Regions from separate parts of the Streptomyces sp. NPDC046203 genome, predicted to be linked through region 2. Evidence: riboswitches for the same ligand, from Rfam matches in the RefSeq annotation. Region 2 holds a riboswitch; each other region holds the start of a gene.

Region 1 (6,480 bases), on a different contig from region 2:
CGTCCACCGGCACCTCCGTCACGATCCCCAACCTCCCGGCCGGCTCCCGGCACACCGTCAACGTACTGGCCCGGGACAAGGCGGGCCGTCTCTCCCGGCCGTCGGTCCCGCTGACCTTCACCACCGCAACCCCGCAGAACAGCACCTGCACCGTCTCGTACCAGGTCACCGCCGGCTGGGGCAACGGCTTCGTCTCCAATGTCGTGGTGAGCAATGTCGGCCCCGCCGCCATCGACGGCTGGACCCTGACCTTCGACTGGCCGTCGGCAGGGCAGTCGGTCTCCTCCTCGTGGAACGCCAACGTCACCGCCAACGGGCGAAACGTGCATGTGACCAACGGCGAGAACAACGCTCGACTCGCCCCGAACGGCGGCAACTCCGCCGGCTTCGGCTTCGTGGGCGGCAACGACGGCGCCAACCCCTCCCCGACGGCCTTCACCCTCAACGGAACGGTCTGCCGGACGATTTCCTGATCCACCGCACCGCCACGCACCGGGCACGTGCGGTCCGCCCTCCCGGAAGGAGAGGAGCGGACCGCTCGCGTCCTCGCCTCCCCGCCCGTCGCCGCTCAGCCTCCCGGGGCCTGGGCCGGTCGGGAGCCGGCGACGGCCTCCGGCGCGGACCCGGCGGCGTCCACGGGCGGCACATCCGCTGCCCCGCCGGCCGTGCCACCGCTCCCGACGGCCCTGCCGGCCCCGCCGCTCCCCACGGTCAGCGCACGCACGTCCTTGCTGCACAGGGCCGCGACGGTGGCGAGCACGATCAGGAGCCCGCCCCCGAGCAGCGTTGTCCGCGACCCGAACCGTTCGGAGAGGACACCCGCCGTCATCTCGCCGAGGGGCAGCGCGAGGATCGAGCCGAGCATGTCGTACGAGTAGACCCGCGCCAGCCGGTCGGCCGGCACGTTCTCCTGGAGCGACAGATCCCAGGCGACCCCGAACTGCTCCAGCGCGAGACCGTTCACGAACATCGCCCCCACCAGCAGCGCCAGGGGCGCCGCCTCGGCCAGCGCGAGCAGCGGCAGGGCGTCGAGCACCACCACGGCCACCCCGATCCGCAGGGCGTGCCGGGAGCGGGAACGGCCCACCAGGAAGCCGCCGATGAGTGCGCCCGCCATCTGGGTGGCCAGCACCAGGCCCCAGGCGGTGCGCCCGTACACGCTGTTCGCGAGCGTCGGCCCGAGCACCTGGATGCCGCCCGCCGTCACGGCGTTGACCACGAAGAACTGCAGGACCACCACCCACACCCAGGTCCGTGCGGTGAACTCCCGCCATCCTTCCCGCAGTTCACGCAGCGGCCGGGCGGGTGCGCCCTGGGCTGCCGCGGCCCGGGGCACGCGTACGCCGTGGTACGCGAGCGCGGCGGCGGTGAACAGGACGGCGTCGGCCGCCATGCCCCACCCCGAACCGGCGAGCGCCGCGATCATGCCGCCGCCGGAGGCACCGGCGATCATGCCGAGGTTCACGCCCATCCGGCTCAGCGCGTTGGCCGGGCGCAGTTCCCCGGCCGGCACGGTCTGCGGGACCAGCGAGGCCGACGCGGGCATGGACAGGGCGGACACGGCGCCGTTGACCACACTCAGCGCGACGAGCACCCCGAGCGAGGCGGAGCCGGTGAGCAGGGCCAGCGCGGCCGCCGCCTGCGCGGCGGCGGCCGCCAGGCTGGAGCCCTGAAGGATGAGGGCGCGCGGCACCCGGTCGGCGAGGATGCCGCCGAAGAGGACGAGGAGGACGTTGGCGACCGACCGTGCGCCGACGACGAGCCCGACGTCGATCGCGGAGCCGGTCAGGTCCAGGACGGCGAAGGCCAGGGCGATGGGGGCCATGGCATTGGCGCAGTGCGTCAGCGTGCGCCCGGCCACCAGATGGCGAAAGCTCCGATGGCGCAGGGATGCCAGCACGGAGGACTTCCCGGTCCGCGCGCTCACTGCGCCGTCTCCCTTCGGGCCATCTCGAACAGCAGGACCGTCGCGCTGGCCCGGACGGTCCCGGGCGTGTGGGGTGCCTGTGCGGCGTCGTGCATCAGCACGCCCAGCTCCTTGGCGAGGTGCCGGACGCGCTCCCACGCCTCGGGGTGCAGCCACAGCTCGGCGTCGGTGAACGCGCCCGGCGTCCCGGGTACCCGCTCGCGGCTGCGGCGCTGCAGCTCCTCGGCGACGGCGGCGGCCAGGACCGTGTAGTCGTCGAGCGATCCGCCGGGCACGGCCTCGCCGCTCGCCGGGTCGTGCCGGTACCGCTTGGCCCGCCCGCCGCGTACGGACGTCTCCTCGGCCAGCTCCAGCAGACCGGCGGCCAGCAGATGGCGCATGTGGTAGCTGACGTTCGCCTGCGACTCGCCCAGCTCGCGCGCCGCCTCGCTGGCGCTCATGGCGTTCGCCGTGAGCAGGGACAGCAGCCGCAGCCGCAGGGGATGGGCCAGTGCGCGCAGGCCGCTCAGCTCCGCACGTCTCTTGTTGTCGGACATGGCCAGGAGTATCGAGGCCCCTGCCACAACTGTCAAACACTTCTTTTGGTGTCGTTCACCAGGGATGATCCGGTGCCGAGTGGCCGGGGGAGCGAGGTGGGGCCGTTCGTGGAGCCGGTCGCGGGGCCGGCTCGGACCGGCCCCGGGGGCTGGTCGACGCCTCGCTCCGCCCGGCGCGGGAGTGCGGACGTAAGGGCGATCCAAAGCATCGCAAAACGGACAATATTGCGACATTTCCCTTCAGTGTCGAGATGATGCGCTAAGCCCGTCTTGGTGTTATTGCGCCGTAAGTGATTCAGGTCACGGCCGACCCCGCCCACCCGGCGCTGGCGTGCCGTCAATTCGAGGTTTTCGGAAAGCGATTGACGGGTCGGCTGATCGGACGGAAAAGATCATTCTTTCGAATCGCCTATAGACGATCTTTACCGTCTCTTTTCATCTTGTTTTCGGTCTTCCTTTTCGCATACGGTCACGCCTCAGCCAGACGGAACGCCGAATCCTGCCGCCGTCCGGACATCACCCACCACCACCCGGCAGGAGCGGGGGACCCAGGTTCTCCGCCGGCTCCGGTGTTCCGGATCCGGCTTGGGGTGAAGTCGCGCCACGGCGCGACCGGGCATCTCCTGCCCGAACCCGACAGCTCACCTCGCAGGCGGAGGAGAGGACATTCGCCATGCGTGGAATCCGGACGCCCCGACGCGCCCAGCTCACCCGCGGTATCGCCCTTGCGGGCGCCGCCGCCGTCGCCCTGCCCCTGATCGGTGCCACGGGCGCCGCCGCGGCCACCCCCCAGGCCGTCGCCGCCGCCCCCGTCCACCACTCCGTGGTCGTCGGCGACACGCTCTCCGGCATCGCCGCGAAGTACGCGGTGACGGGCGGCTGGCAGAAGATCTACGAGGACAACAAGTCGGCCATCGGCGCCGACCCCACGCACATCCGCCCGGGCCTGACCCTCACCGTCGCCCCCGCCGTCGTGCAGGCGGCCACGGCCGCCGTGAAGACCTACGCGAACAACCTCGACGGCTGGATCCGTGAGTCCCTCGACATCATGGACAAGCACAACATCCCGGGCACCTACAACGGCATCTACAAGAACGTGATGCGCGAGTCCTCCGGCAACCCGCTGGCGATCAACAACTGGGACATCAACGCCATCAACGGCGTCCCTTCCAAGGGCCTGCTCCAGGTGATCTACCCGACCTTCGCGGCGTACCACATCGCCGGCACCAAGTTCGACCAGTACGACCCGGTCGCCAACATCGTCGCCGCGTGCAACTACGCCGCCGACCGCTACGGCTCGATCGACAACGTCAACAGCGCCTACTGATCGCGCCCGCGCACTCATCGTCCGCATCCTCGCACCGTGCGCCCCGGGTCCCGCCGACCCGGGGCGCACGGGCGCGGAATGGACCGCGCGGCACAAGACGAGGTACGAAGTCCTCCGTGAACGCACAGCCCCAGGGCGCGACCGTTCGGGTGTTCATCGCCCTGGCGCCGCCCGACGAAGCGAAGGACGAACTGGCGCGGGAGCTCCGGCCCGCCTACGAGGCGTACCCCGCCATGCGGTGGAACCGCATCGAGGACTGGCACATCACCCTGGCCTTCCTCGGTGAGCTGCCGGTCGCGGCCGTGCCGCTCCTGCGGCCCCCGCTCCAGGAGATCGCCGCCACGCGCCGCCCCCTGGAACTGGCGCTGCGCGGCGGCGGGCACTTCGACGAGCGGGTGCTGTGGACCGGCGTCGACGGCGACCTCGCCGGACTGCACCTCCTCGCGGACGACGTCCGCGCCACCGTCCGGAGCTGCGGCATCCCCTTCGAAGGCCGCCCGCTGCGCCCGCACCTCACCCTGGCGCGGGCCCGGCGCGGCGACACCGTCTCCGCCGTCGAGGCCGCGGCGGGCCTGGCCGGCTTCGCCGGACGCAGCTGGTCCGCCGGACGGCTGCACCTGGTCGGCAGCAACACGGGCCGAGGCCCCGGGCCGATCCACTACCGCGACATAGTGGCCTGGCCCTTCACCGGTACGGACGTCACGCCGCGCGCCGCCTTCCCGGGCGCAGGCTGACCCTCTCCCCGGCCCCCGCCACCGCGCACCCCGGCCGGCCTGCTCCCCGGCCCCCGCCACCGCGCACCCCGACCGACCTCGTCCCCTCCTCCCTCCCGGGCGACTGCTCCCCCTTCCTCCCCCTCCGCCACCGGCCGGATCGCGCCGCCGGCCCCCGCCCCGGGGAGAAAACGCGTGGACCGCGCGGGCGGGGCGAGGGAGACTGCGGACCCTGTCCTGTCGGTCCGACACAGCAGGGTTGGGATGGAATTGTCTGAATCGACGCGCGTCACCCCCGGCAAGGGGGCGGTGCTGCTCGCCCTACGTCACTACGGACGGGAGCTGTCCCGGCTGCGCCGGTGGACCGTGCCCGCGATGCTGCTCCCGGCGCTGGGCAACATCGGCATCGCCTACGTCGCGCCACTGATCGTCGCCAAGGTCGTCGGGCGGATCGCCGGCGACGCGGGCGCGGGCTCCGGGGTCGGCGCCCTGCTGCCGTACGTCCTCGGATTCGCCGGGGTCCTGCTGTTCTCCGAGGGGCTGTGGCGCGTCGGGCTGCACTGTCTGAACCGGCTCGACGCCCACGGCATCGAGCATCTCTACATCGTCGGCATGGACGAACTCTTCGCCAAGGACGCCACGTTCTTCCACGACAACTTCGCCGGCTCGCTGACCAAGCGGGTTCTCAGCTTCGCCTCCCGCTTCGAGCAGTTCGTCGACACCCTCACCTTCAATGTGATGGGCAGCTTCGTCCCGCTCGTGTTCGCGTCGGTGGTGCTGTGGACGTACGAACCCCTGCTCGTCGTCGGTCTGCTGGCGATGATCGCCCTCACCGCCTTCGGGGTCGCCCCGCTGGTCCGCCGCCGGCAGGCCCTGGTCGACCGCCGCGAGGCGGCCATCGCCCGGGTCTCCGGCCATGTCGCCGACAGCCTGATGAACATGGACACGGTCCGCGCCTTCGCCGCCGAGAAGCGGGAGGCGGCCGAACACCGCACCCGGGTCGCGGAGTCGAGGCGGGTCACCCTGCGCGCCTGGGACTACGGAAATCTGCGCATCGACACCCTTGTCGCACCGATGTCCGTGCTCACCAATGTCCTCGGCCTGGTCCTGGCCATTTCCCTCGGCGCGGGTTCGCATGGAATCGAGGCCGTCGTGGTGGCCTTCACCTATTACGGAAACGCCACCCGCATCATGTTCGAGTTCAACCAGATCTACCGGCGGCTCGAAAGCTCGATGACGGAGGCCGCCCAGTTCACCGAACTGCTCCTGGCCCCGCCGAAGGTGTGCGACCCGAAGGAGCCCGAGCCTCTGCGCTCCCGCTCAGGTGAGGTGCGGTTCGAGAAGGTGGACTTCGCCCACGGCGGTGGCGGGCCGCTCTTCGAGGGTCTCGACCTGGACGTGCCGAACGGCACGAAGATCGGGCTCGTGGGCCGCTCGGGCGGCGGCAAGACCACCCTCACCCGGCTGCTGCTGCGGATGGCGGACGTCGACGCCGGACGCATCCTCGTCGGAGGCCAGGACATCAGCCGGATGGCACAGGCCGACCTGCGCGGACTGATCGCGTACGTGCCGCAGGAACCGGCCATGTTCCACCGCACCCTGCGGGAGAACATCGCCTTCGCCCGGCCCGATGCCACCGAGGCCGAGATCAGACGGGCGGCGGAGGCGGCGCACGTCACCGAGTTCGCGGACACGCTGCCGGACGGCTTCGAGACCATGGTGGGGGAGCGCGGGGTGAAGCTCTCCGGCGGGCAGCGCCAGCGGGTCGCGCTCGCCCGGGCCATCCTGCGCGACGCGCCCATCCTCCTGCTCGACGAGGCGACCAGCGCGCTCGACTCGGAAAGCGAGATCCTGGTGCAGGAAGCACTGTGGCGACTGATGGAGGGCCGTACCGCCCTCGTCGTGGCCCACCGGCTGAGCACGGTCGCCGGAATGGACCGGTTGCTCGTCCTCGACCGCGGCCGGATCGTCGAACAG
Region 2 (6,480 bases):
GGAGCGGGGGTGCGGTGGGGTGGGGGGGACGGGGGTCAGTGGCGGTCGGCGTTGTCCACGCCGTCCCACAGATTGTCGTACCAGGGCTGGTCTTCCGCCCCCCGGTCCGAACGCGGCCGGCTGTCCGCCTCGGGGTCGTTCACGGTGAAGGCCGTCTCGCCGGGCCGTACGTAGTGCAGGTGCTCACGGGCCAGCCGGCGGATGTACGCGGGGTCCTGGAGGCGGGCCTTCTCGTCGCGCAGCTGCTCGACGCGGCGGGCGGCCTCGGCCGCCTTCTGCCGCTGGTCGGCGATCTCGCCCTGCTGGGAGACGTAGCTCCGCATCGGGTACGCGAGCGCCACCACCATGGAACAGACGACGAGCGCGAGGAACGCGGCGCGCCCCGTGAGCCGGGAGCGGCGGTCCTGGCGGCGGGTCTGGGAACGGTAGACACGGGCGGCGGTCTGCTCGCCGAGCAGCCTGATCCGGGTCGCGGTCGAGAACCGGTCCCGGTCCTTCACGGCCATGTCCTGCGTCTCCCCATCCGTCGCGCCATCCGTCGCGCCATACGTCGCGCTAAACGTCGCGCCATCCGTCGCGGTCCGCCATGCGCTGGTACGACCACCACACGCACGCGCGCGTGTCGGCGCGGTGCGGCGGCGGCACGTGCCGGTCAAACGTACGTCCCCGCACACGGTACGGGACCGGGTGCGGGGACGGACGGAAGCGGCGAGCCGAAGATCGGCCCTGGCGGGACATCGGCCCCGGCGAGGGATCGGCCCCGGCAGGAAGATCACCCGCGTCGGGGACCGGCCCTCACGCGGATCGGCCCTGCCGGGAATCGCCCCTGCCGGGGACCGGCCCTGACGCGGATCGGCCCTGACGGGAGATCACCCGCGCCGGGCGCGGGCCCGCCCGGGTGTCAGCCCTTGTAGCGCGGGAAGGCGCTGCGGCCGGCGTAGACCGCGGCGTCGTCGAGGATCTCCTCGATGCGCAGCAGCTGGTTGTACTTGGCGACGCGCTCGGAGCGGGCCGGGGCACCGGTCTTGATCTGGCCGCAGTTGGTGGCGACGGCCAGGTCGGCGATGGTGACGTCCTCGGTCTCGCCGGAGCGGTGGGACATCATGCACTTGAAGCCGCTGCGCTGGGCCAGCTCGACGGCGTCCAGGGTCTCGGTCAGCGAACCGATCTGGTTGACCTTGACCAGGAGGGCGTTGGCGGAGCCCTCCTCGATGCCGCGGGCCAGACGCTCCGGGTTGGTGACGAACAGGTCGTCGCCCACGAGCTGGACCTTGGCGCCGAGCTTGTCGGTGATGACCTTCCAGCCGGCCCAGTCGTCCTCGAACAGCGGGTCCTCGATGGAGACCAGCGGGTAGGCCGCGACCAGCTCCTCGTAGTACTCGGTCATCTCGGCGGCCGAGCGGGACTTGCCCTCGAACTCGTACACGCCGTCCTTGTAGAACTCGGAGGCGGCGCAGTCGAGCGCGAGCGCGATGTCCTTGCCGGGCACGTAACCGGCCTGCTTGATGGCCTCGAGGATGAGGTCGAGGGCCTCGCGGTTGGAGCCCAGGTTCGGGGCGAAGCCGCCCTCGTCGCCGAGGCCGGTCGACAGACCCTTGTCCTTCAGGACCTTCTTGAGGGTGTGGTAGACCTCGGTGCCCCAGCGCAGGGCCTCGGAGAAGGACTCCGCGCCGATCGGCGCGATCATGAACTCCTGGATGTCCACATTGGAGTCGGCGTGCGAGCCGCCGTTCAGGATGTTCATCATCGGAACGGGCAGCAGGTGCGCGTTCGGGCCGCCGAGGTAGCGGAAGAGCGGCAGGTCCGACGCCTCGGAGGCGGCGTGCGCGACGGCGAGGGAGACGCCGAGGATGGCGTTGGCGCCGAGCGAGGACTTGTCCGGGGTCGCGTCCAGGTCGAACATGGCCTGGTCGATCAGGCGCTGCTCGGTGGCGTCGTAGCCGACGAGCTCCGGGCCGATCTGCTCGATGACCGCGAGGACGGCCTTCTCGACACCCTTGCCCTGGTAGCGGTTGGGGTCACCGTCGCGAAGCTCCAGGGCCTCGAACGCACCGGTGGAGGCGCCGGACGGAACGGCAGCACGACCCGTGCTGCCGTCGTCGAGGCCGACCTCGACCTCGACGGTGGGGTTGCCTCGGGAGTCCAGGATTTCCCGGGCTACGACGACGTCGATGGACGGCACGAGCATCTCCTTCTGGGATGTGACGCTGAGTGTGACGCATGCGCAAGGTCTCGTTCGCCTTGCGACAAGAGCCTAACCGGCGCGGTGGCGACGGCCACCGGGCGCCCGCCCCCTAAGACGAAAAAGGACCCGGGGGCATGCACATGGGGACGAATCCCCTGGGTTACTCATCGGTATGGATCCGGAGGAAAGCGACGGGCGGACCCGGAATCGGACCGATGAGCGGCTCGGGGAGCGCGAAAACGGCGTGACCGACGAACACGACCCGCGACCCGCGACCGCGAACCGCGAACCACGGCCGTGCGCCCCAACCCACGAACTGCGGCCATGCGCCACGGCCGCGAACCGCGACCGGCCCGGAGCACGCGCTCCGGGCCGGTCGGGGACGGTCACGGGGTCACCACGGGGGACAGTCGCCGAACCCGCGCGAGGTGCCGCTCGTGAGAGGTGGGGGCTCACACGAGCGCGCGGCTCACTTCAGGTGGAGCTGCTGGCCCGGGTAGATCAGGTCGGCGTTCTCGACGATGTCCTTGTTCAGCTTGAACAGCTGCTGCCAGCCGCCCTTGACGCCGTTCTCCTTGGCGATCTTGCTGAGGGTGTCGCCGGAGACGACCTTGTACTCGCCGTCGCCCTTCTTGACCTTCTTGCCGGTCGGGGTGGTGACGGTCTTCTTGGCGGCGTCCTGCGGAGCGGCCTGCGGGGCCTGGCGCTGGGTGCCGCGGGTGGTCGGCTGCTCGGTGGAGCGCTGCGGCGCGGTCATGGAACCGGTGGCCGAGCCGGCGGAGGAGCCGGTGCTCTTGCTCGCCGAGGACGAGGAAGAGGAGGAGGAAGAGGCCGCCGAAGACGACGAGCCCGCCGAGGAAGAAGACGAAGACGAGGCGGCCGACGAAGAGGACGACGACGAGGCGGAGCCCGAGTACGCGGCGCCGGAGAGGCCCACGCCGCAGCTCGGCCACGCGCCCTTGCCCTGGCCCGCCAGGACCTTCTCGGCGACGGCTATCTGCTGGGTCTTCGAGGCCAGGTCGGCGCGCGAGGCGTAGGAGGTGCCGCCGTACGCCGCCCAGGTGGACGCGGAGAACTGGAGGCCGCCGTAGTAACCGTTGCCGGTGTTGATGGACCAGTTGCCACCGGACTCGCACTGCGCGACGCGGTCCCACTCGGCGGCGGTGGCGGCGGAGGCGTTGCCCGCGGCCATCAGCGGGGCGGCGACGGCGACGCCCGCGACGCTCGTCAGCGTGAGGACACGGGTGGCCTTGGAGGGACGACGGCGTTTGCCCTTGCCGGAAAACAGCATGGAGATTCTCCTCACCGACGCCTACGAGGTGAGCTGTCGGGTTCGGACCTGTGAGTTGTCCGGCCGCGTGTCCTTGCACGCGGCTCCACCCCAAGCCGGTCGTCGGCCGTCTGTTTCAACGGCCGGGCCCGGCGCTTACCTTGGGTCCCCCGCTCCTGCCTTCGGCGCATGACGCGACGACTGTTCCCATCGGCCGGCGGCAGGATTCGGCGTACCGCCCGACGGGGCCCGCGGTGGCGAGCGGTCCTGACCGTAGACACAGACCGGGGAGAAGATCAAAGCCCATCAACCCGGAAAAATCGCCCCTACTTGCTCCCCGTCAGGGGGTGTTTGTGCAGGTGAGGGGCGATTCGATCACAGCCCACGACGGCCGCACGCCCGTTCGGCAAGAGAGATCCATGTCTCACTGCGGCATTACGGACATTCAGCCCCTGACTACTCGTCGGACGAGGAGTTCTGCGACCCCAGCTTGAGGCTCTGACCAGGGACGATGAGGTCAGGGTCGGAGCCGAGCTCCTTCTTGTTGGCGTCGTAGAGCGCGGACCAGCCACCCACGAGGCCCGTACGCCGTGCGATCTCCGTCAGACTGTCTCCCGGTCTGACGGTGTATTCGTCCGCCTTGTCCGCCGTGACGGCGTTTCCGGCCACGACCTCGCTCTTGGCGGCGCCGCCTTCGCCGCCCTTCGCGCCCTTCGCGCCCTCGGCGGCATCGGCAGCGTCGGTGTCACTGCCGGCCGGGGCGGCGTGCCGTCCCGCTTCACGCGCGGCGTCCGAGCCGTCCGTACCTTCCGGCGCGGCGTCACCCCGGTGCTTGCCCTTGCTGTCGCTCTGGCCCTGGCCCTGGCCGTGGCTCTGACTCTGCCCCGTTGTCTGACCCGGGGTGGCCGTCCCGGGCGCGGTCGGCAGACCCGGCGTCACGGACGTGTCCGGGGCGGCCGGAGCCGCGGGAGCGGCCGGGGTCGTGGGCGCGCCCGGGAGGCCGGGCAGCTGGAGGACGCCGGGAATGGCGAGGAGGCCGGTCGGCGCCTGCGGGAGCGAGACGCCCGGCGCGATCGGGCCGAAGGGAGTGGCCGCCGGCGCCGGGGTGGCCGGGGCGGCGGAGGCGTCGGGGGTGGCCGGAGTGGCCATCCCGCCCGGGTACGAGTCCACGGAGCCGCCGGGTGCGGCCGGGCCGGTGCCCTGCCCGTAACCACCCTGGTCGCCCTGGTTGCCCTGGTTCCCCTGGTTGCCCTGCGACTGGCCGAACGGGTCACCCTGACCGGCCTGACCGCTCTGGCCGCCCTGGCCGTGGCCGTTCTGACCGTTCCCCTGGTTGGCCTGGTTGCCGTTCTGGCCGTGACCGGACTGGTCGCCCTGGTTTCCGTTGCCCTGGTTGCCCTGGCCGTTGTTGCCCTGACTGCCGTTGCCCTGGTTGCCGTTGCCCTGACTGCCGTTGCTCTGGCCGGCCTCGGACGGCAGGCCGTCGGTGCGGTTCGACTCGGCGACGGGAGAGTGCGACGCGCTGGGCAGCGGGCCGGAGCCCGGGTCGACGGCGGGCGCCTTGCCGTCGTGCTGGAGCCCGGCGATCGGGGCGCAGGTGTCCCACTGGGTGTCGCCGGCGGCGAACGCCTTCTCGGCGATGGCTATCTGCTGGGCCCGGCTGGCCAGGTCGGCGCTGGGCGCGTAGGCGAGACCGCCGTGCCGCTCCCAGCCGTCCTGGGTGAACTGGAGCCCGCCGTAGAGACCGTTGCCGAAGTTGGCGCTCCACGCGCCACCCGACTCGCACTCGGCGACCCGGTCCCAGGTCTGGGCATCGGCGGCGGAAGCGGACCCGGTGGCGAGCAGGGGCAGGGCCAGGGCCGATCCGGTCACTCCCGCGGCGACGACGATAGCGGGGGCCTGGCGAGGTCGACGGTGACGTCCGTTCCCGGAGCGCATGCGGAGTGCCTTTCGCGTGACGGCGTGGACTGCGGGTGAACGTAGCCGCATTCGAACGGGCGTCACAAGTCGATGCACCGCAGATCACGCGAACATCACATTTTTGACCTGTCGTCAGCTTTCGTGGCGCCGAGGGGCCGGGGTGAACTCCACGGGAAGGGTCCGCAGGCCACGCATGATGAGCCCGCCGCGCCAGCGCAGCTCGGCCGGATCGGCGCCGAGCTTCAGGTCGGGCAGCCGGGTCAGGAGCGTCGCGAGCGCCGTCTGGCCCTCCAGCCGGGCCAGCGGCGCGCCCAGGCAGTAGTGGATGCCGTGGCCGTATCCCAGGTGCTGGTTGTCGCGCCGGGCGAGGTCCAGGGTGTCCGGCTGGTCGAAGCGGGCCGGGTCGCGGTCGGCGGCGGCGAGGACGACGAGGACCGGGTCGCCGGCCGGGATCTCCTGCCCGCCGATGGTCAGCGGCTGGGTCGCGAAGCGCCAGGTCGCGAGCTCGACCGGCCCGTCGTACCGCAGCAGCTCCTCGATCCCGGTCTCCAGCAGGCCGGTCTCCCCCGCGGCGAGCGAGTCCTGGAGGCGGGTGCGCTGCCCGGGGTCGCGCAGCAGCGCGTAGACGCCGTTGCCGATGAGGTTGACGGTGGTCTCGAAGCCGGCGAAGAGAAGGATGAAGGCCATGGCGGCGGCCTCGTTCTCGGTCAGGTGCTCGCCGTGGTCCGAGGCGCGGATGAGTCCGGAGATCAGGTCGTCTCCCGGCTCTTCCCTCTTCTTGTGGATGAGTTCGGCGAGGTAGCCGCGCATCTTCTTCACCGAGCGCGCGACGCCGCCGCGCGGCCCGCCGCCGTGCCGGATCATCATCCCGGCCCAGTCGCGGAAGTCGTCCTGGTCCTCGGCCGGTACGCCGAGCAGGTCGCAGATCGCGTAGATCGGCAGCGGGAACGCGAACTCGTGGATGAGGTCCGCGCTCCCGCGCTCCGCGAAGCCGTCGATGAGCCGGTCGGTCAGCTCCTGCACGCGCGGCGCGAACTCGGCGACGCGGCGCGGGGTGAACGCCTTGGAGACGAGGCGGCGCAGCCGGGTGTGGTCCGGCGGGTCG
Region 3 (6,480 bases), on a different contig from region 2:
ACGGCCTGCGGGTGGTGCTCTCCGAGGACCACCTGACCCCGGTCGCCGCGGTCTGCCTCTGGTACGACGTCGGTTCGCGCCACGAGGTCGAGGGCCGCACCGGACTCGCCCACCTCTTCGAGCACCTGATGTTCCAGGGCTCGGGCCAGGTGAAGGGGAACGGCCACTTCGAACTGGTGCAGGGCGCCGGCGGCTCGCTCAACGGTACGACGAGCTTCGAGCGGACCAACTACTTCGAGACCATGCCCGCGCACCAGCTGGAGCTCGCGCTCTGGCTGGAGGCCGACCGCATGGGCTCGCTGCTCGCGGCCCTGGACGACGAGTCCATGGAGAACCAGCGCGACGTCGTCAAGAACGAGCGCCGCCAGCGCTACGACAACGTGCCGTACGGCACCGCGTTCGAGCGCCTGACCGCCCTCGCGTACCCCGAGGGCCACCCGTACCACCACACCCCGATCGGCTCGATGGCCGACCTGGACGCGGCCACCCTCGAGGACGCGCGGAGCTTCTTCCGCACGTACTACGCGCCGAACAACGCGGTGCTCTCCATCGTCGGCGACATCGACCCGGAGCAGACCCTGGCCTGGGTCGAGAAGTACTTCGGCTCCATCGCCGGCCACGACGGCAAGCCCGCGCCCCGCGACGGCTCGCTGCCGGACGTCATCGGCGGGCAGCTGCGCGAGGTAGTCGAGGAGGAGGTCCCGGCGCGTGCGCTGATGGCCGCCTACCGGCTGCCCCACGACGGCACGCGGGAGTCCGACGCGGCCGACGTGGCCCTGACCATCCTGGGCGGCGGGGAGTCCTCCCGTCTCCACAACCGGCTGGTCCGCCGCGACCGCACGGCCGTCGCCGCGGGCTTCGGCCTGCTGCGGCTGGCCGGCGCGCCCTCGCTCGGCTGGCTGGACGTCAAGGCATCCGGCGGTGTCGAGGTCCCGGCGATCGAGAAGGCCGTCGACGAGGAGCTGGCCCGTTTCGCCGCCGAGGGCCCGACGCCCGAGGAGATGGAGCGCGCCCAGGCCCAGCTGGAGCGCGAGTGGCTGGACCGGCTCGGCACGGTCGCCGGCCGCGCCGACGAACTGTGCCGGTACGCGGTGCTGTTCGGCGACCCGCAGCTCGCGCTCACCGCCGTGCACCGGGTCCTCGACGTCACCGCCGAGGAGGTCCGGGAGGTCGCCCAGGCGCGACTGCGCCCGGACAACCGCGCCGTCCTGGTCTACGAGCCGGTGACGGCCGACGGCGCCGACGACAGCGACAGCGACGAGGAAGAGGGAGCGGACCAGTGACCGAGGCCGCCGCGTCTTTGGCAACCATGACGTTCCACCCGCAGCCCCAGCCGGGCCTCGCCAAGCCCTGGGCCTTCCCGGCCCCGGAGCGCGGCACGCTCGGCAACGGGATGACCGTGCTGCGCTGCCACCGCCCCGGCCAGCAGGTGGTGGCCGTCGAGGTGTCCCTCGACGCCCCGCTGGAGGCCGAGCCCGAGGGCCTGGACGGCGTGGCCACGATCATGGCCCGGGCCCTGTCCGAGGGCACCGACCAGCGCTCCGCCGAGGAGTTCGCCGCCGAGCTGGAGCGCTGCGGCGCCACTCTCGACGCGCACGCCGACCACCCCGGCGTACGGGTCTCCCTGGAGGTCCCGGTCTCCCGGCTGCCCAAGGCGCTCGGCCTGCTCGCCGAGGCCCTGATCGCGCCCGCGTTCGCCGAGTCCGAGATCGAGCGCCTGGTGCGCAACCGGCTCGACGAGATCCCGCACGAGGCGGCCAACCCGGCCCGCCGGGCGGCCAAGCAGCTCTCCAAGGAGCTGTTCCCGGCCGGTACGCGCCTGTCCCGGCCGCGCCAGGGCACCGAGGAGACGGTGGAGGCGATCGACGCCGCCGCCGTGCGCGCCTTCTACGACGCGCACCTGCGGCCCGCCGCCGCCACCGTCGTGGTCGTCGGCGACCTGACCGGGGTCGACCTGGACAAGCTGCTCGCCGAGACCCTGGGCGCGTGGACCGGGGCGCCCGCCGCGCCGCGTCCCATGCGGGGCATCACGGCCGACGACACCGGACGGGTCGTCATCGTGGACCGACCCGGCGCCGTTCAGACGCAGCTGCTCATCGGCCGTATCGGCGCCGACCGCCACGACCAGGTCTGGCCGGCCCAGGTGCTCGGCACGTACTGCCTCGGCGGCACCCTCACCTCCCGGCTCGACCGCGTCCTGCGCGAGGAGAAGGGCTACACCTACGGGGTACGTGCCTTCGGCCAGGTGGTGCGTTCCGACGCCGAGGGCCACGGTGCCTCGATGCTGGCCATCACCGGCTCGGTCGACACGCCGAACACCGGCCCGGCCCTCGACGACCTGTGGAAGGTGCTGCGCACCCTGGCCGCCGAGGGTCTGACGGACGCCGAGCGCGATGTGGCCGTGCAGAACCTGGTGGGGGTGGCCCCGCTCAAGTACGAGATGGCGGCCTCCGTCGCGGGCACGCTCGCCGACCAGGTCGAGCAGCACCTCCCGGACGACTACCAGGGGCAGTTGTACGCGCGCCTGGCCGAGACCGGCACGGTCGAGGCCACGGCCGCCGTGGTCAACGCCTTCCCGGTGGACCGGCTGGTCACCGTGCTCGTCGGTGACGCGGCACAGATCGAGGAGCCGGTGCGGGCCCTCGGGATCGGCGAGGTGACGGTCGTCACCGGCTGAGCGGCCGACCGACTCACCCGACCGACCTGACCCGACCTGACCCGGCCGGCCCGGCCGATCCCGCGGGCTCGGCCGGGCCGACGGTGTGGACGGCTGAGGGAAGGACCCTGACGACCCGGTTCGTCAGGGTCCTTCCCTATGTCCGAATTGATGGCCTGTGAGGTCGAATGCCCTGTGGCATGAATAACAATGAGGCGCCTCTGTTTGGCGATGGACAGATGATCGGCCTAGCGTCGATGCGGCTGTCCGCCCCTGTACGACGCCGCGTCCGCGGCACCGGGCAGCCATCGCCGAGTCCCCGTCAGGCGCGAGCCTGGGGAGCCGGGGACCCCTCACGTCCCCTGGGGTGAATCGGACGCCTTCGCTCTCGCGGAGGGGCCCGTAGGAGACCTTCCTGCTCCGAACCCGTCAGCTAACCCGGTAGGCGAGAGGGAAGGAAAGGACCAGCCTTTTCATGGCGTTCACCCGTGCCACCGGGAAGCATCGTGCTCCGAGCCGGATGGCGCGCCGCGGCGCGGGCATCGCCGGCGCGGCGACCCTCGCCGGTGCCGGCGTCATCGGCTCTCTGGCCTCTCCGGCGCTCGCCGCCGACACCGAGGACGGCTCCCTGGAGGACACCGGCCTCACCCGGGTGGTCACCGAGGAGTCCCTCGCCAAGCACGTCGACGCCCAGGCCGCCGCCCAGGAGAAGCAGGCCTACCAGGCCGCCGCCCGCGCCAAGGCCGCCGCCGAGGCGAAGCGCAAGGCCGAGCAGCGCGTCAAGGAGATCCGCGAGGCCAAGGAGCGCGCGGCCCGTGACGCCGAGCGCAAGCGCCTCGCCTCCTTCCAGCTCCCCGTTGCCGGCTCGTACGTCTCCACCGGCTACCAGACCGGCGGCGCGCTGTGGTCCTCCGGCCACCACTCCGGTATCGACTTCCACGCCGCGTACGGCACCACGGTCGTCTCGGTCGGCTCGGGCACCGTCGTCGAGGCCGGCTGGGGCGGCGCGTACGGCAACAACATCGTCATCCGGATGAACGACGGCACGTACACCCAGTACGGCCATCTCTCCGCCCTGCGCGTGTACGTCGGCCAGAAGGTCACCCCGGGCGAGCTGATCGGCATCTCCGGATCCTCCGGAAACTCCACCGGCCCGCACCTCCACTTCGAGGCCCGCACCGGTGCGGAGTACGGCACGGACATCAACCCGATCTCGTACCTGCGGGCCCGCGGCGTGGCCGTCTGACGGTCGCCCCCGGACAGCCCGGCGGATGATCGCATCCCGCGATCGCGCGCGGCGCACCACGTGACGAAGCCCCGGCTCGAAGGAGCCGGGGCTTCGGTGTGCGCGGGGGCGCGGTGCCGGGGGCGCGGTGCGTGGGGTGCGCACGGGGCGTGGCGCGCTGGGCGCGGACATGCGAAGAGCCGCGTCCCTCCGGAGGAGCTGGAGGGGCGCGGCTCTCGTCGCTGAATCGCTGAACAGCCGAACCGCCGCCGGACTGTCGTCGGACTGTCGTCGGGTGACGGCGGGGTGGCGGCGGACGGGTCAGACGGTCTCGGGCAGCTCTTCGAGGCCCTCGGCGACCAGCTTCGCGAGGCGGTCGAGCGCGATCTCGGCGCCCTCGGCGTCCGAGGCGAGCACGATCTCCTCGCCGCCCTGGGCGCCCAGGCCGAGCACCGCGAGCATGGACGCGGCGTTGACCGGGCTGCCGTCGGCCTTGGCGATCGTCACGGGGATGCCGGAGGCCGTGGTGGCACGGACGAAGATGGAGGCGGGGCGGGCGTGCAGGCCCTCGGCCCAGCCGACGTTGACGCGGCGCTCAGCCATAGTGGTTGCCCTTCAACTCTCAGCGGTTGTCTAGACCAGTCTCTCACGGGTGGCGGGAGACCCGGCCTAGAACCGCCGGGCAGCCCCTGGGGTGCCCCGTCCGGCCCTCCCCACAGTGCCCGGCGCCCGCCCGCCGCGCGACCGGTGCCACGGCTCCGCCGCGACCCGTGTCACCACTCGTGTCACGGCCCCGCGCCGGTCGTAGTCTTTCCCCATGCAGAGCGCGTCGGAACAGCCCGCACAGCCGGAACACGCCTACCCCGACCACTGGGAGGCGGACGTGGTCCTGCGGGACGGCGGCACCGCGCGCATCCGCCCCATCACCGCCGACGACGCCGACCGGCTGGTCGGCTTCTACGAGCATGTGTCGGACGAGTCGAAGTACTACCGCTTCTTCGCGCCCTACCCCCGGCTGTCCGCCAAGGACGTCCACCGGTTCACCCACCACGACTTCGTGGACCGGGTCGGGCTCGCCGCCACCGTGGGCGACGACTTCATCGCCACCGTCCGCTACGACCGCATCGCCCCCGACGGGCGGCCCGCCTCGGCGCCCGCCGACGAGGCCGAGGTCGCCTTCCTCGTCCAGGACGCCCACCAGGGCCGCGGGGTCGCCTCCGCCCTGCTGGAACACATCGCGGCCGTCGCCCGCGAGCGCGGGATCCGCCGGTTCGCCGCCGAGGTGCTGCCCGCCAACACCAAGATGATCAAGGTCTTCACGGACGCCGGCTACACCCAGAAGCGCAGCTTCGAGGACGGCTCGGTCCGCCTCCACCTCGACTTGGAGCCGACCGACCGCTCCCTGGCCGTGCAGCGCGCCCGCGAACAGCGCGCCGAGTCCCGCTCCGTCCAGCGGCTGCTCGCCCCCGGCTCGGTCGCGGTGATCGGCGTCGGCCGCGCGCCCGGCGGGGTCGGCCGGACCGTGCTGCGCAACCTCGTCGCCGCCGGCTACCGGGGCACCGTCCACGCCGTGAACAAGAACCTGGGGGAGGGGCCGCACACCCTGGAGGGCGCTCCGGCCTGCCGCCGGCTCGCCGACATCGGCGAGCCGGTCGACCTCGCCGTCGTCACCGTCCCCGCCGACCAGGTGCCCGCGGCCGTCGCCGACTGCGGCGAGCACGGCGTACGCGGACTGGTCGTCCTGTCCGCCGGATACGCGGAGAGCGGCGCCGAGGGCCGTGAACGCCAGCGCGCCCTGGTGCGCCAGGCCCGCTCGTACGGCATGCGGATCATCGGTCCCAACGCCTTCGGGATCATCAATACGGCCGAGTCCGTCCGGCTGAACGCCTCGCTCGCCCCGCAGATGCCCGCCGCCGGCCGGATCGGTCTCTTCGCCCAGTCCGGTGCCATCGGCATCGCTCTGCTCGCCGGTCTGCACCGGCACGGCGCGGGCGTCTCCTCCTTCATCTCCGCCGGGAACCGCGCCGATGTCTCCGGCAACGACCTGCTCCAGCACTGGTACGACGACCCCGCCACCGATGTCGTCCTGTTGTACCTGGAGTCGATCGGAAACCCGCGCAAGTTCACCCGGCTCGCCCGCCGGACCGCCGCCGTCAAGCCCGTGGTCGTGGTCAAGGGGGCCCGGCACAGCGGCAGCGCCCCGCCCGGACACCGGGTCCCGGTCACCCGGGTTCCGTACGCCACCGTCTCCGCGCTACTGCGGCAGGCCGGAGTCATCCGCGTCGACACCATCACCGAACTCGTCGACACCGGTCTGCTCCTCGCCGACCAGCCGCTGCCGGCCGGCCCCCGGGTCGCCATCCTCGGCAACTCCGAATCGCTGGGTCTGCTGGCCTACGATGCCTGCCTCACCGAGGGGCTGCGTCCACAGCGGCCCCTCGACCTGACGACCGGCGCCACCCCGGACGGCTTCCGCGCCGCGCTCGCGGCGGCCCTCGCCGACGACGGCTGCGACGCGGTGGTCGTCACGGCCATACCGCGCGTGGGCGAGGACGGTATCGGCGGAACGGCCGGCGCGACGGGCGGCGAGGCCGGTACG

The links. Region 2 has a riboswitch for cyclic di-AMP ahead of ABZ990_RS16635 (transglycosylase family protein). Riboswitches for the same ligand answer to the same signal wherever they lie in the genome.
Region 1: it holds a riboswitch for cyclic di-AMP, as region 2 does, so the genes downstream of both, ABZ990_RS04770 (LysM peptidoglycan-binding domain-containing protein) here and ABZ990_RS16635 (transglycosylase family protein) in region 2, are expected to answer to the same signal.
Region 3: it holds a riboswitch for cyclic di-AMP, as region 2 does, so the genes downstream of both, ABZ990_RS02000 (M23 family metallopeptidase) here and ABZ990_RS16635 (transglycosylase family protein) in region 2, are expected to answer to the same signal.

Annotation. Positions count from the first base shown of each region.
Region 1 covers NZ_JBEYZX010000004.1:57,313-63,792, reverse strand. The annotation lists gene ABZ990_RS04785 (cellulose binding domain-containing protein) at 1-473, shown strand, start outside; gene ABZ990_RS04780 (MFS transporter) at 569-1,927, opposite strand; gene ABZ990_RS04775 (helix-turn-helix domain-containing protein) at 1,924-2,463, opposite strand; cyclic di-AMP (ydaO/yuaA leader) riboswitch at 2,975-3,133, shown strand; gene ABZ990_RS04770 (LysM peptidoglycan-binding domain-containing protein) at 3,137-3,790, shown strand; gene thpR (RNA 2',3'-cyclic phosphodiesterase) at 3,907-4,524, shown strand; gene ABZ990_RS04760 (ABC transporter ATP-binding protein) at 4,768-6,480, shown strand, end outside.
Region 2 covers NZ_JBEYZX010000019.1:53,266-59,745, reverse strand. The annotation lists gene ABZ990_RS16645 (septum formation initiator family protein) at 36-506, opposite strand; gene eno (phosphopyruvate hydratase) at 902-2,182, opposite strand; gene ABZ990_RS16635 (transglycosylase family protein) at 2,655-3,476, opposite strand; cyclic di-AMP (ydaO/yuaA leader) riboswitch at 3,480-3,653, opposite strand; gene ABZ990_RS16630 (transglycosylase family protein) at 3,912-5,327, opposite strand; gene ABZ990_RS16625 (cytochrome P450) at 5,508-6,480, opposite strand, start outside.
Region 3 covers NZ_JBEYZX010000002.1:34,691-41,170, forward strand. The annotation lists gene ABZ990_RS01990 (pitrilysin family protein) at 1-1,283, shown strand, start outside; gene ABZ990_RS01995 (pitrilysin family protein) at 1,280-2,677, shown strand; cyclic di-AMP (ydaO/yuaA leader) riboswitch at 2,956-3,119, shown strand; gene ABZ990_RS02000 (M23 family metallopeptidase) at 3,132-3,902, shown strand; gene ABZ990_RS02005 (HPr family phosphocarrier protein) at 4,203-4,484, opposite strand; gene ABZ990_RS02010 (GNAT family N-acetyltransferase) at 4,699-6,480, shown strand, end outside.